2 regions of the Pseudonocardia nantongensis genome follow, and region 1 is predicted to be linked to the other one. Evidence: riboswitches for the same ligand, from Rfam matches in the RefSeq annotation. Region 1 holds a riboswitch; the other holds the start of a gene.
The links. Region 1 has a riboswitch for cobalamin ahead of ACLFMI_RS12030 (hypothetical protein). Riboswitches for the same ligand answer to the same signal wherever they lie in the genome.

Region 1 (5,353 bases):
GGCCGACGTCGAGGTCGTGGACGCCTCCAAGATCCCCTATGGCCGCGCGATGGCCCAGGAACGGATCAACGAGCTGCTGATCGAGCACGCCAGGGCCGGCAGGTTCGTCGTCCGGCTCAAGGGCGGTGACCCGTTCGTCTACGGCCGCGGGTTCGAGGAGGTCCAGGCCTGCGCCGCGGCCGGGGTGCCGGTCACCGTCGTCCCCGGGATCACCAGCGCGTTCGCCGCCCCCGCCGTCGCCGGGACGCCGGTGTCGCACCGCGGGGTGGCGCACGAGATCGTCGTGGTGTCCGGGCACGTCGCCCCGGAGGACCCGCGCAGCCTCACCGACTGGGCGGCGCTCGGCCGGATGCGCGGGACGATCGTGCTCATGATGGCCGTCGAGCGGCTCGGCCGGTTCGCCGAGGTGCTCGTCGAGCACGGCCGGGACCCGCAGACCCCGATGCTGATCGTGCAGGACGGCACCACCCGCATCCAGCGCAGCGTGCGCGGCACCCTGGCGACGGCCGCGCGGGTCGCGGCCGAGCACGAGATCAGCCCGCCGGCGATCGTGGTGATCGGGCCGGTGGCCGGCCTGGAGGCACCCGTCGGGTCGTGAGCCCGGCAACAGGTTGCACACTGCAATCGTGCAATATGCAACCCTCGGCGGCATGCCGGAGGAGATGACCGGCGGCGCCCTCGCGGGCCCGCGCGGTGCCGGCCGCGCCCTGCACCGCACCCTGGTCGGCACCCGTCCCGGCCTGGTCGGCCTCGCGCTGATCATCGGCCTCGGGGCAGGCCTCGGATCGGTGCTGTTCCACGAGCTGATCCTCGGGGTGACCTGGCTGGTCACCGGCCGCGCGGACTTCTCCGACGCCGGCCGGGTGGCCTCGACCCACCTGCCCGTACTGGGGTTCTGGTTCCTGCTGGTCGCTCCGGTGCTCGGCGGGCTCGTGTACGGCCCGCTGGTCCAGCGGTTCGCGCCGGAGGCCCGCGGCCACGGCGTCCCCGAGGTGATGGTCGCCGTCGCCCGCAACGGGGGCCGGATCCCGGCGACGGTGGCCGGGGTGAAGGCGCTCGCCTCCGGGATCTGCATCGGCACCGGCGGCTCGGTCGGCCGGGAGGGCCCGATCGTGCAGATCGGCTCCGCGCTGGGCTCGGCGATCGGGCAGTGGCTGCGGGTGCCCTCCACCCGGATGGTGCTGATGGTCTGCTGCGGCGCCGCCGGCGGGATCTCCGCGACGTTCGACGCGCCGATCTCCGGTGTGGTGTTCGGGCTGGAGCTGATCCTGCGCTCGTTCAGCGCCGAGGCGTTCGGCGTCCTGGTGATCAGCTCGGTGACGGCCAACGTCGTCGCGAAGCTGATCGCGGGCGACACCGCGATCCTGACCCTGCCGCACTTCGAGCTCGGCAGTGCCGCGAGCCTGCCGCTCTACGCCGTGCTCGGCCTGCTCGCCGGGCTGCTCGGCTGGGCCTTCGCGCGGATCCTCTACGTCGTCGAGGACGCCTGCGACCGGGTCTGGCGCGGCCCGGAGTGGCTGCGCCCCGCGGTCGGTGGCCTGCTCCTCGGCGCCCTGCTGCTCGCGCTGCCGCAGATGTACGGGGTCGGCTACCCGGTGCTGGAGAACGCGATCGAGAGCCGGTACGCGCTCGGGTTCCTGCTGCTCCTGGTCGTCGGCAAGATCCTCGCGTCCAGCCTGACGATCGGGATCGGCGGCTCGGGCGGGGTGTTCGCGCCGTCGCTGTTCGTCGGCGGCACCGCCGGCACCGCGTTCGGGATCGCGGCGAGCGCGGCGTTCCCGGCGCTGGACCTGAACCCGGGCGCGTTCGGCCTGGTCGGGATGGCGGCGGTCTTCGCCGGGGCCGCGCACGCGCCGATCACCGCGGTGCTCATCGTGTTCGAGCTGACCGGCGACTACGCGCTGATCCTGCCGCTGATGGCGGCCGTCGTGCTGGCCACCGGGCTGAGCAACCTGGTGTCGCGGGACACGATCTACACGCTCAAGCTGTTGCGGCGCGGGATCGACATCGCCGCCGACACCCCGGTGGACGAGGCGCTGCGCCGGGTCACCGTCGGCGAGCTGATGCGGCCGGTCGAGGGCGCCCTGGTGCCGCGGGGCACGCCGCTGGTCGACGAGCGGCCGGCCGCCGGGACCGGTGTCGCGAGCGACGGCCCGGGCCCCGCCCCGGCCGATCCGGGGCCGTCCGTGCTCGGCGCCGACGCCGCCCCGGCGGATCCGGGGCTGCCGGTGCTCGGCGCCGACACCCCCGTCCGGGACGTGCTGGACCTGCTCGCCCGGCACCGCGGCACCCGGCTCGCGGTCCGCGACACCCCGGACGGCCCGGTGCGCGGCACCCTCGCCGAGCACGACGTGCTCGACCACCTGCGGGGTGTGGGGTCGGCCGGGATCGGTTGACCGTCGTCAGTCCGCGTGATGGGCTCGACCCGACGACGGTGGCAGGAAGCCGGTGCGAGTCCGGCGCGGTCCCGCCACTGTCATCGGGGAGCGTGTCCCCAGCACACGGTCACCGCCGCGGACGCGGACGGGAAGGCCGGGGGCGCGTGACGATCCGGGAGCCAGGAGACTGCGCCGTCGTCGCACGATTCCCGCGCTGAGGGCGAGGACCCCTCGAGGAGGACCTGCGATGAACCCCGTCCTGTCGGTGCTCGGCACCGCAGCCGACCCCGCCACCGGCCCCGCCGACCCGCTCGCGGAGGCCGACACCGTGTTCACCTTCCCGCCCCGGGCCGACGATCCCGAGTCGGTCGCCCTGTTCTACGCCGAGGCGTGGCGGGTCGAGCGGGTCACGCCGCGGGACGCGGTCGCCCGGGTGTCGGCGTGGGCGGCGAGCCGGTCGGCCGGTGCCGCGGTGCTGCTGGTGTCCGGCGACCCCGCCGCCGACGCCGCCCTCGGCTCGGTGCTCGACGGCCTGACCCGTGCCGTCCCGGAGCTGGACGTGCGCGTCCCGGCCGGGGCCCGGGTGGCCCCACCGCACCGCAGCCCGCTGATCGGCTGACCCCCGCCCGCCGCGCCGGGTGTCCGCCGCCGCGCCGGGGTGTCCGCGCGCACGTGCTGGCACGCCCGGGCCCGGCCGGCGGTGCGGCGTGCTCACGGCCCAGGGCGCCAGCTGTCCAGCGGGTCGGCCCGGGTCAGCTCGGGGTCGGCGGCGTCCAGCGTCCGGGTCCGCCCCGGCCCGGTCACCGCGGTCTCGAAGCGCACGGTGACCCGGCCGTGCCCGGCGCCCTGCACCCAGCCGTGCCCGTGCTCGGGGTGCCGCACGTCGTCCCCGGCCCGCCACGGGCGCTCCGGCTCCGGCGGGCCCTCGCCGTCCGGCCGGGTCGGACCGGGGGCGATCCGGGCGCCGTTCGCGTCCTCCGGCGGGCCGAAGCCACCGTCGTCGACGGTCACCTGGTCCGGCTCCACCGGCTCCTCGACCGGGGTGCGCGGGAGCCCGTTCGTGGTCGGGTCGACCGGGGCCGCCGCCCAGCCCTGCTCGGAGGGGACGGCGTCGAACAGGGCCAGCGGTGGCTCGTCGTCGAACCCGGACACCGACACCCCGAGCAGCCGCACCCCACCCTCGCCGACGGCGGCGTCGGCCAGCCGGCGGGCCATCGCGGACAGCGTCGAGAGCTCCCGGCTGGCGAACGGCGTCGTCTCCGACCGGGTCGCCGTCACGAAGTCCCCGGTGCGCGCCTTGACGGTGACGGTCCGGGCGGCCCGGCCGTCGGCGACCAGCCGCCGGTGCACCGCGGCGACGATCGTCCCGATCGCCTCGTGCACCGCGCTCATCGCCGTCAGGTCGGTGTCGAACGTGGTCTCCGCGCTGATCTGCTTCGCCGCCCCGCGCGGGGCCACCGGGCGGTCGTCGATCCCGCGCGCCAGCCGGTGCAGCTCGGTGCCCATCGCGGTGCCGAGGATCCCGGCGACCTCGCGGGTGTCCATCGCGGCCAGCTGCCCGATCGTGTCGATCCCGATCTTGCGCAGGGCCTCGCCGGACACCGGTCCGATGCCCCACAGCGACCGGACCGGCAGCGGCGCGAGCACCGCGTCCTGCTCGGCGTGCGCGACGACCAGCAGCCCGTCCGGCTTGGCCAGCTCGGAGGCGATCTTGGCGACCTGCTTGCCGGACCCGACCCCGACCGAGGCCGGCAGGCCGGTCCGCTCCCGCACCGCGGCCCGCAGCTCGGTCCCGAACCGGTGCACCTGCTCCGGGTCCGCCCCCGCGAGGTCCGGCGGCTCGAGGAACGCCTCGTCCACCGACACCGGTTCCAGCACCGGGGACGCGCCGGACAGCACGCCCATCACCTCGTCGGAGATCGCCTTGTAGAGCGGGAACCGGGGCGGCAGCACGGTGGCGTGCGGGCAGCGGCGCCGGGCCTGGCCCATCGGCATCGCCGAGCGGGCCCCGAACACCCGCGCCTGGTAGCTCGCCCCCGCGACGACCCCGCGCGGCCCGAGCCCACCGACGAGTACGGGCCGATCGGCCAGTGTCGGGCGGGTGAGCTGCTCGACGGAGGCGAAGAACGCGTCCATGTCCAGGTGCAGCACCCAGCGTGCGGGGGCGGCCGGACTGCTCACCCCCGCATTGTCGCCCGGCGCACCGACAGCACCGCGTCGCCGTCCGCGAGCTCGACCGGCGGCGTGGCCGGACCGGGCCCGGCGACCGCGCCCGGGTGGTCGTCGTGCGGGGTGGCGACGTCGGCGACCCACCAGTCGCCCGCGACACCGGACCACTCCAGCACCCGTGGCGGACCGTCCGGCGGGCTCAGCGTGAGCGCGTCCATCGGCAGCGTCAGGCCCTCACCGGTCGCCTTGAGCAGCGCCTCCTTGCGGGTCCAGGTGACCAGGAACGACGCCGGCTCCAGCGGGTGCGCGGCGCGCTCGGCTGTGGACAGGGCGTGCTCGGCCAGCCCGTCCAGTCCGGACAGCGGGCGGTGCCGGTCGACGTCGACGCCGACCGGGCCGGTGCCCACCGCCACCCCGACCAGGTCGCCGGAGTGGGTCAGCGAGAACCCGGGGTCGTCGCCGCGCGCCGCCAGGCGGGGCTTGCCGTGCGGCTTCCCGCAACGGCAGGTGCGGTCCATGTCCAGGGTGACCGGGTCGGCGTCCAGGCGGCCGGCCAGCACCAGCCGGGCCAGGGCGTGCGCCGCGAGGTAGCGGTGCCGGTCGTCGTCGCGGCGCAGCGCAGCCATCCGCTGCTGCTCGTGCGCGTCGAGCAGGGCGGCGAGATCGGGCCGCGCCGACGGGTCGATCGGCCGGGCCCACCAGACGGTGACGGTCACCCCGCCACCCTGGCACGCCGCAGCCCCGCCCCGCGCTCGCCTGCTTGCCGCACCCCGTTCCCGGGTGCCGCACCCCATGCGTGGGGTGCG
Region 2 (5,353 bases), on a different contig from region 1:
TGGTCTGCGCGGTCGCGCGCACCCGCCGGGCGGCGGCGACCAGGTGGGTCAGCGCCTCGACGGTCTCGGGCTCACCCCTCGTCTTGAGCCCGCAGTCCGGGTTCGCCCAGAGCCGCTCCGACCCGATGTGCCGCAGCGCCGCGGTGAGCTGGCCGGCGAGCTCGTCGACGTCCGGCACCTCCGGCGAGTGGACGTCGTAGACGCCCGGTCCCAGCCCGCGCGGGACGCCCGGGCCCAGGTCGCCGAGCACCTCCATCCGGGACCGGGCCGCCTCCACTGTGGTGACGTCGGCATCCAGGCCGTCGATCGCCCCGACGACCTCTCCGAACTCCGAGTAGCAGAGGTGGGTGTGGATCTGGGTGCTGTCGGTGACTCCGCCGACCGCCATCCGGAACGAGTCCACCGCCCAGTCCAGGTACGGCTGCCGGTCCCGCTCGTGCAGCGGCAGCAGCTCGCGCAGCGCCGGCTCGTCCACCTGGATGATCCGGATGCCGGCGGACTCCAGGTCGACCACCTCGTCGCGCAGTGCCAGCCCGACCTGCCGCGCGGTGTCGCCGAGCGGCTGGTCGTCGCGCACGAACGACCAGGCCAGGATGGTGACCGGGCCGGTCAGCATGCCCTTGACGTAGGACGTCGACAGCGACTGCGCGTACGTCGCCCAGCCGACCGTGATCGGCGCCGGGCGGGACACGTCCGAGTGCAGGATCGGCGGGCGCACGCAGCGCGAGCCGTAGGACTGCACCCAGCCCAGCTCGGTGGTCGCGAACCCGTCCAGGTTCTCCGCGAAGTACTGGACCATGTCGTTGCGCTCGGGCTCGCCGTGCACGAGCACGTCCAGGCCGATCTCCTCCTGGAGCCGCACCACGCGGGCGATCTCCCGGCGCATCCGGTCGGCGTACTCGTCCTCGGTGATCTTCCCGGTGCGGTGCGCCTGCCGGTCCTTGCGGATCTCGGACGTCTGCGGGAAGGAGCCGATCGTCGTCGTCGGCACGTCCGGCAGGCCGAGCGCCGCGCGCTGGGCCTTGGCCCGGACGTCGCCCGCGCCGCGCCGGTAGTGGTCGGCGCCCAGCTCCACGAGCCGGGACCGCACGGCCTCGTTCCGCCGCGACGCCGCGGCCACCCGTTCCCGGGTGGCCTTCGCCGCATCGAACTCCGCGGCGACCGCGGCGCGGCCCTCGTGCAGCGCACGGCCCAGCAGCACCACCTCGTCGACCTTCTGCCGGGCGAAGGCCAGCATGTCGACGACGTCCGCGGGCAGCGCGGTCTCCACCGACAGGTCGTAGGGGACGTGCAGCAGCGAGCACGACGTCGAGATCTCCACCCGGCCCGCGACATCGACGAGCCGGGACGCGGTGGCCAGCGCGGCGTCCAGGTCGGTGCGCCAGACGTTGCGCCCGTCGACGACGCCGGCCAGCACCCGCTTACGCCCGATCCCCTCGACCGACTCGATGCCGTCGAGGTCGGAGCGCCCGGCGACCAGGTCCAGGGCCAGGCCCTCGACGCCGGTCGAGGCCAGCACCGGCAGCGCCCGGCCCAGCTCACCGAAGTACGAGGCGACCAGCACCTTCGGCCGCCGCGGCCCCGCGGCGATGCGGTCGTAGGCCTTGCGCAGGGCCGCGATCTCCTCGTCGGTCCGGTCCGCGGCGAAGGCCGGCTCGTCGAGCTGGACCCACTCCGCGCCGGCGTCGGCGAGCTCGGTCAGCAGGTCGCGGTAGACCTCGACCAGCGGACCGAGCAGGTCCAGCGGGCGGAAGCCCTCCGGTGCCCCCTCCGCCGGCTTGGACAGCAGCAGGAAGGTCACCGGCCCGACCAGGACCGGACGGGTGAGCACGTCGGAGCGCAGGGCCTCCGTGAACTCGTCGAGCGCCTTGCGGCTCTCCGGGGCGAGCCGGGTGTCCGGCCCGATCTCGGGAACCAGGTAGTGGTAGTTCGTGTCGAACCACTTGGTCATCTCGCAGGCCGGGGCACCGGTCCGGCCCCGGGCCATCGCGAACAACCGCTCGAGCGGGTCGGCGCCGATGCTCGTTCCCGCTCCGCTCCTCTCGGTGATCCCGGCGAACCGCTGCGGCACCGCCCCGACGGCGAGCGCGGTGTCGAGCACGTGGTCGTAGAACGAGAACGTGTTGCCCGGGATCTGGTCCAGCCCGGCGTCGCGGAGCCCGGCCCAGGTGTCCCGGCGCAGCCCGGCCGCGACCTCGTGCAGTGCGGAAGCGTCGGTGCGACCGGCCCAGAACGACTCGGTGGCGCGCTTCAGCTCCCGGTTCGGCCCGATGCGCGGGTATCCCAGAACGGTGCTTGCGGTACCCGACTCTGATGTGATCGTCACAACCCTCTCTCCTCGCGAGCGCGTGTGGCGGTCCGTGGCGCGGGGAGGAGACGAGGGCGCGGCCGGGCGGTCCGTCCGCCGGGCACACGATGCGCCGGCGGGCACGGCCGTGCCCGATCACTCCGCTCGGCCCTCCCGCGAGGCCACGGATCGGCGCGCCGGTCGGCGCGCGCACCGATGGCAGGTCTTCGGACTCACGGGCACGGGCGGCGGAGCCGCCCGTGAGTACTTATCGCGGTCCGGACCGCGACAAGTACTCACATGCCTACTGGCCGTCGCTTCCCGGGGATGGCGCTCCCAGTGCTCGTGACGGTGGTCGTTCCCGTTCACCGCTGCGGGGCAGTCCCGGACTCGCACCGGGTTCCCTCTTGCCTCGCCCACGACGTCCCCTCGCGGGGCCGCGCCGGCGAACCGTCGGCGGGACCGACCCTAGGCCAGAGATCCGGGACAGGCCACCCGAGCCGTTCCGGTGTCGTTCCGGCACGTCACCCCACGGTATCGCGCCCCGCGGGCCCGACACGCTCGCGCGTTCGCGGTGATCACCGGCCGGTGCCGGCCCCTGGACCCCGGGCGGTCGTCACGGACCGGTTTGGGCACCGATGGCGATCGGCAGGTCGACCCGCTGCCCGGCGCGCTGCACGCCGATCGAGGTGGCCTGCTGCGGTTCGGTCTCGCGCAGCGCACCGATCAGGTCCTCCACCGAGGTCACCGGTCGGTCCCCGAGCGCGACCACGACATCCCCGGCGGACGCCGGCAGCGGCTGCCGGCTCGCCGGGGACGACCGCGGTCACCAGGGCGCCGGACTCGGCGGCGACCCCGAGGCCGCGACGGATCTCCGGGGTCAGACGAGCCAGGCGGACGCCGAGATAGGGGTGGGTGGCGGTGCCGTCGGCGAGCAACTGCCCGGCCGCGACCGCCGCCGTGCCGCGCCACGCGCTCATCGCGGCGCCCGCGGGTCCGCCGGAGTGCCCGAGAGGTCGCCGACCTCCGGCAGCGGGTAGACCGCCGATTCCTCGGCCCGCGGCGGGAGGAGCTGCGGGTTCTCCACCGGAAGCTCCAGCACCAACGATCCGGCCCGGGCGAAGGTGAACTCCACCGGATAGGTCATGGCCGCCCGCAACGGCTCGGTGAGGCCCAGCAGCGAGATCTCGATCGCGCGTGCCCCGGGGACGGTCACCGAGGCGACCGCCCGGTCGTACCCGGCGACCAGCACCTCCCCGGCCGCGACCCGGGTATCCCCGGCGACGCGGGCCGACCGGGCGATCGGGCTCTGCACCTCGATCAACCGGTCCGGCTCCGGGACGCCGGGGACCGCCCCTGCCGCGTCGTGGACGATCGTGAGCTGCAACGACACGTCCTGTCCTGGCCGGTAGAGGGCGTCCCCGGCCACCGAGCGGTCGTCCGCCCCGAACTGGGCGTCACGGATCGCGATGCCGCCGACCCGGCCCTCGGCACCGTTGGTCATCGTCACCTGTGCCGCGGTCTGCGCCAGCTGGCCGGCACCGCATCCGCTGAGGAGAACTACCAGCGCACACCCGACCGCGACGACCGTCGTCCTGTACCGGCCATCGCGCATCCCGGCTCCCGCCGTCGTCCGAACGGCGCTGAGCGTAGGGCGACGGATGTAGCTGGACCGTGAGTTTCGGGCGGTCGGCGTGCCCGGGGGAGGCGACCTCACCCCGCCCCCTCCGTTCGTAGGGGTCTCCTGCCCGGACGCCCGAGGGGTAATCGCGATCACCCCTGTGCTCCCGGCCACAGCACCCCTAGCGTGCGGACCCGACCCATCCGCCTGCCGCAGAGAGGGCTGACATGCAGGTAGACGAGCTGCTCAAGCCGTTCCCCATCAAGGAGTTCCACCCCTTCCCCCGGGCGCTGATGGGCCCCGGCGCGCACGAGATGATCGGGCCCGAGGCCCTCAACCTGGGCTTCAAGAAGACGCTGGTGATGACGTCCGGCCTGCGCGGCACGGATGTCGTCCACAAGATCGTCGAGTCGATGAAGTACCACGGCCTCGAGGTCGTCGTGTACGACCAGGTCGAGTCGAACCCCAAGGACTACAACGTCATGGACGCTGTGGGCCTCTACCAGCAGAACCACTGCGACTCGTTCGTCTCCATCGGCGGCGGTTCCTCGCACGACGCCTGCAAGGGCGCGCGCATCTCGGTCGCGCACGACGGCCGCAACGTCAACGAGTTCGAGGGCTTCAACAAGTCCGAGAACCCGGCGAACCCGCCGCACATCGCGGTCTCCACGACGGCCGGCACCGGGTCCGAGACCTCGTGGGCCTACGTCATCACCGACACCACGACGGACCCGGACAACCCGCACAAGTACGTGGCGTTCGACGACACGTCGGTGACCACCCTCGCCATCGACGACCCTGTCCTCTACTACGACTGCCCGATCGACTACACCGCGCAGTGCGGCTTCGACGTGCTCGCGCACGCCTCCGAGCCCTACGTCTCGCGGCTGAACTTCCAGCCCTCGCTGGGCAACGCGCTGCACGCGGTCAAGCTCACCGCGCAGCACCTGCGCCAGGCCGTGTGGAACGGCCAGGACCTCGCCGGGCGCGAGGGCATGATGTACGCGCAGTACATCGCCGCCCAGGCGTTCAACTCCGGTGGCCTCGGGATCATCCACTCGATCTCGCACGCCGTGTCGGCGTTCTACGACACCCACCACGGCCTGAACAACGCGATCGCGCTGCCGCGCGTGTGGGCGTTCAACATGCCGGTCGCCTACGAGCGCTTCGCCGACATGGCCGACGCCATGGGCGTCGACACCCGTGGCATGACCAAGCCGCAGGCCGCCGACGCCGCGCTGGCCGCCGCCATCCGGCTGCTGCGCGACGTGGGCATCCCGGAGAAGTTCGCCGACGTCACGCAGGACTCGTACTCGAAGAACCGGCTCGGCCAGGGCCCGACCAAGTTCTACGAGAAGTCGTCGAGGATCGTCGGGGACTCGGCGGACGTCGACCGGATCACCAACCACGTCCTGGGCGACGCCTGCACCCCGGCCAACCCCAAG

Region 2: another riboswitch for cobalamin. It lies ahead of metE (5-methyltetrahydropteroyltriglutamate--homocysteine S-methyltransferase); the one in region 1 lies ahead of ACLFMI_RS12030 (hypothetical protein).

The regions. Positions count from the first base shown of each region.
Region 1 is NZ_JBKGXT010000009.1:125,873-131,225, reverse strand. Features, by position in the region: gene cobA (uroporphyrinogen-III C-methyltransferase) at 1-598, shown strand, start outside; gene ACLFMI_RS12035 (chloride channel protein) at 627-2,396, shown strand; cobalamin riboswitch at 2,416-2,589, shown strand; gene ACLFMI_RS12030 (hypothetical protein) at 2,626-2,997, shown strand; gene ACLFMI_RS12025 (DNA polymerase IV) at 3,090-4,559, opposite strand; gene ACLFMI_RS12020 (4'-phosphopantetheinyl transferase family protein) at 4,556-5,263, opposite strand.
Region 2 is NZ_JBKGXT010000005.1:226,391-231,743, forward strand. Features, by position in the region: gene metE (5-methyltetrahydropteroyltriglutamate--homocysteine S-methyltransferase) at 1-2,326, opposite strand, end outside; cobalamin riboswitch at 2,509-2,693, opposite strand; partial or broken gene ACLFMI_RS07850 (PDZ domain-containing protein) at 2,904-3,092, opposite strand; gene ACLFMI_RS07855 (copper chaperone PCu(A)C) at 3,264-3,791, opposite strand; gene mdo (NDMA-dependent methanol dehydrogenase) at 4,136-5,353, shown strand, end outside.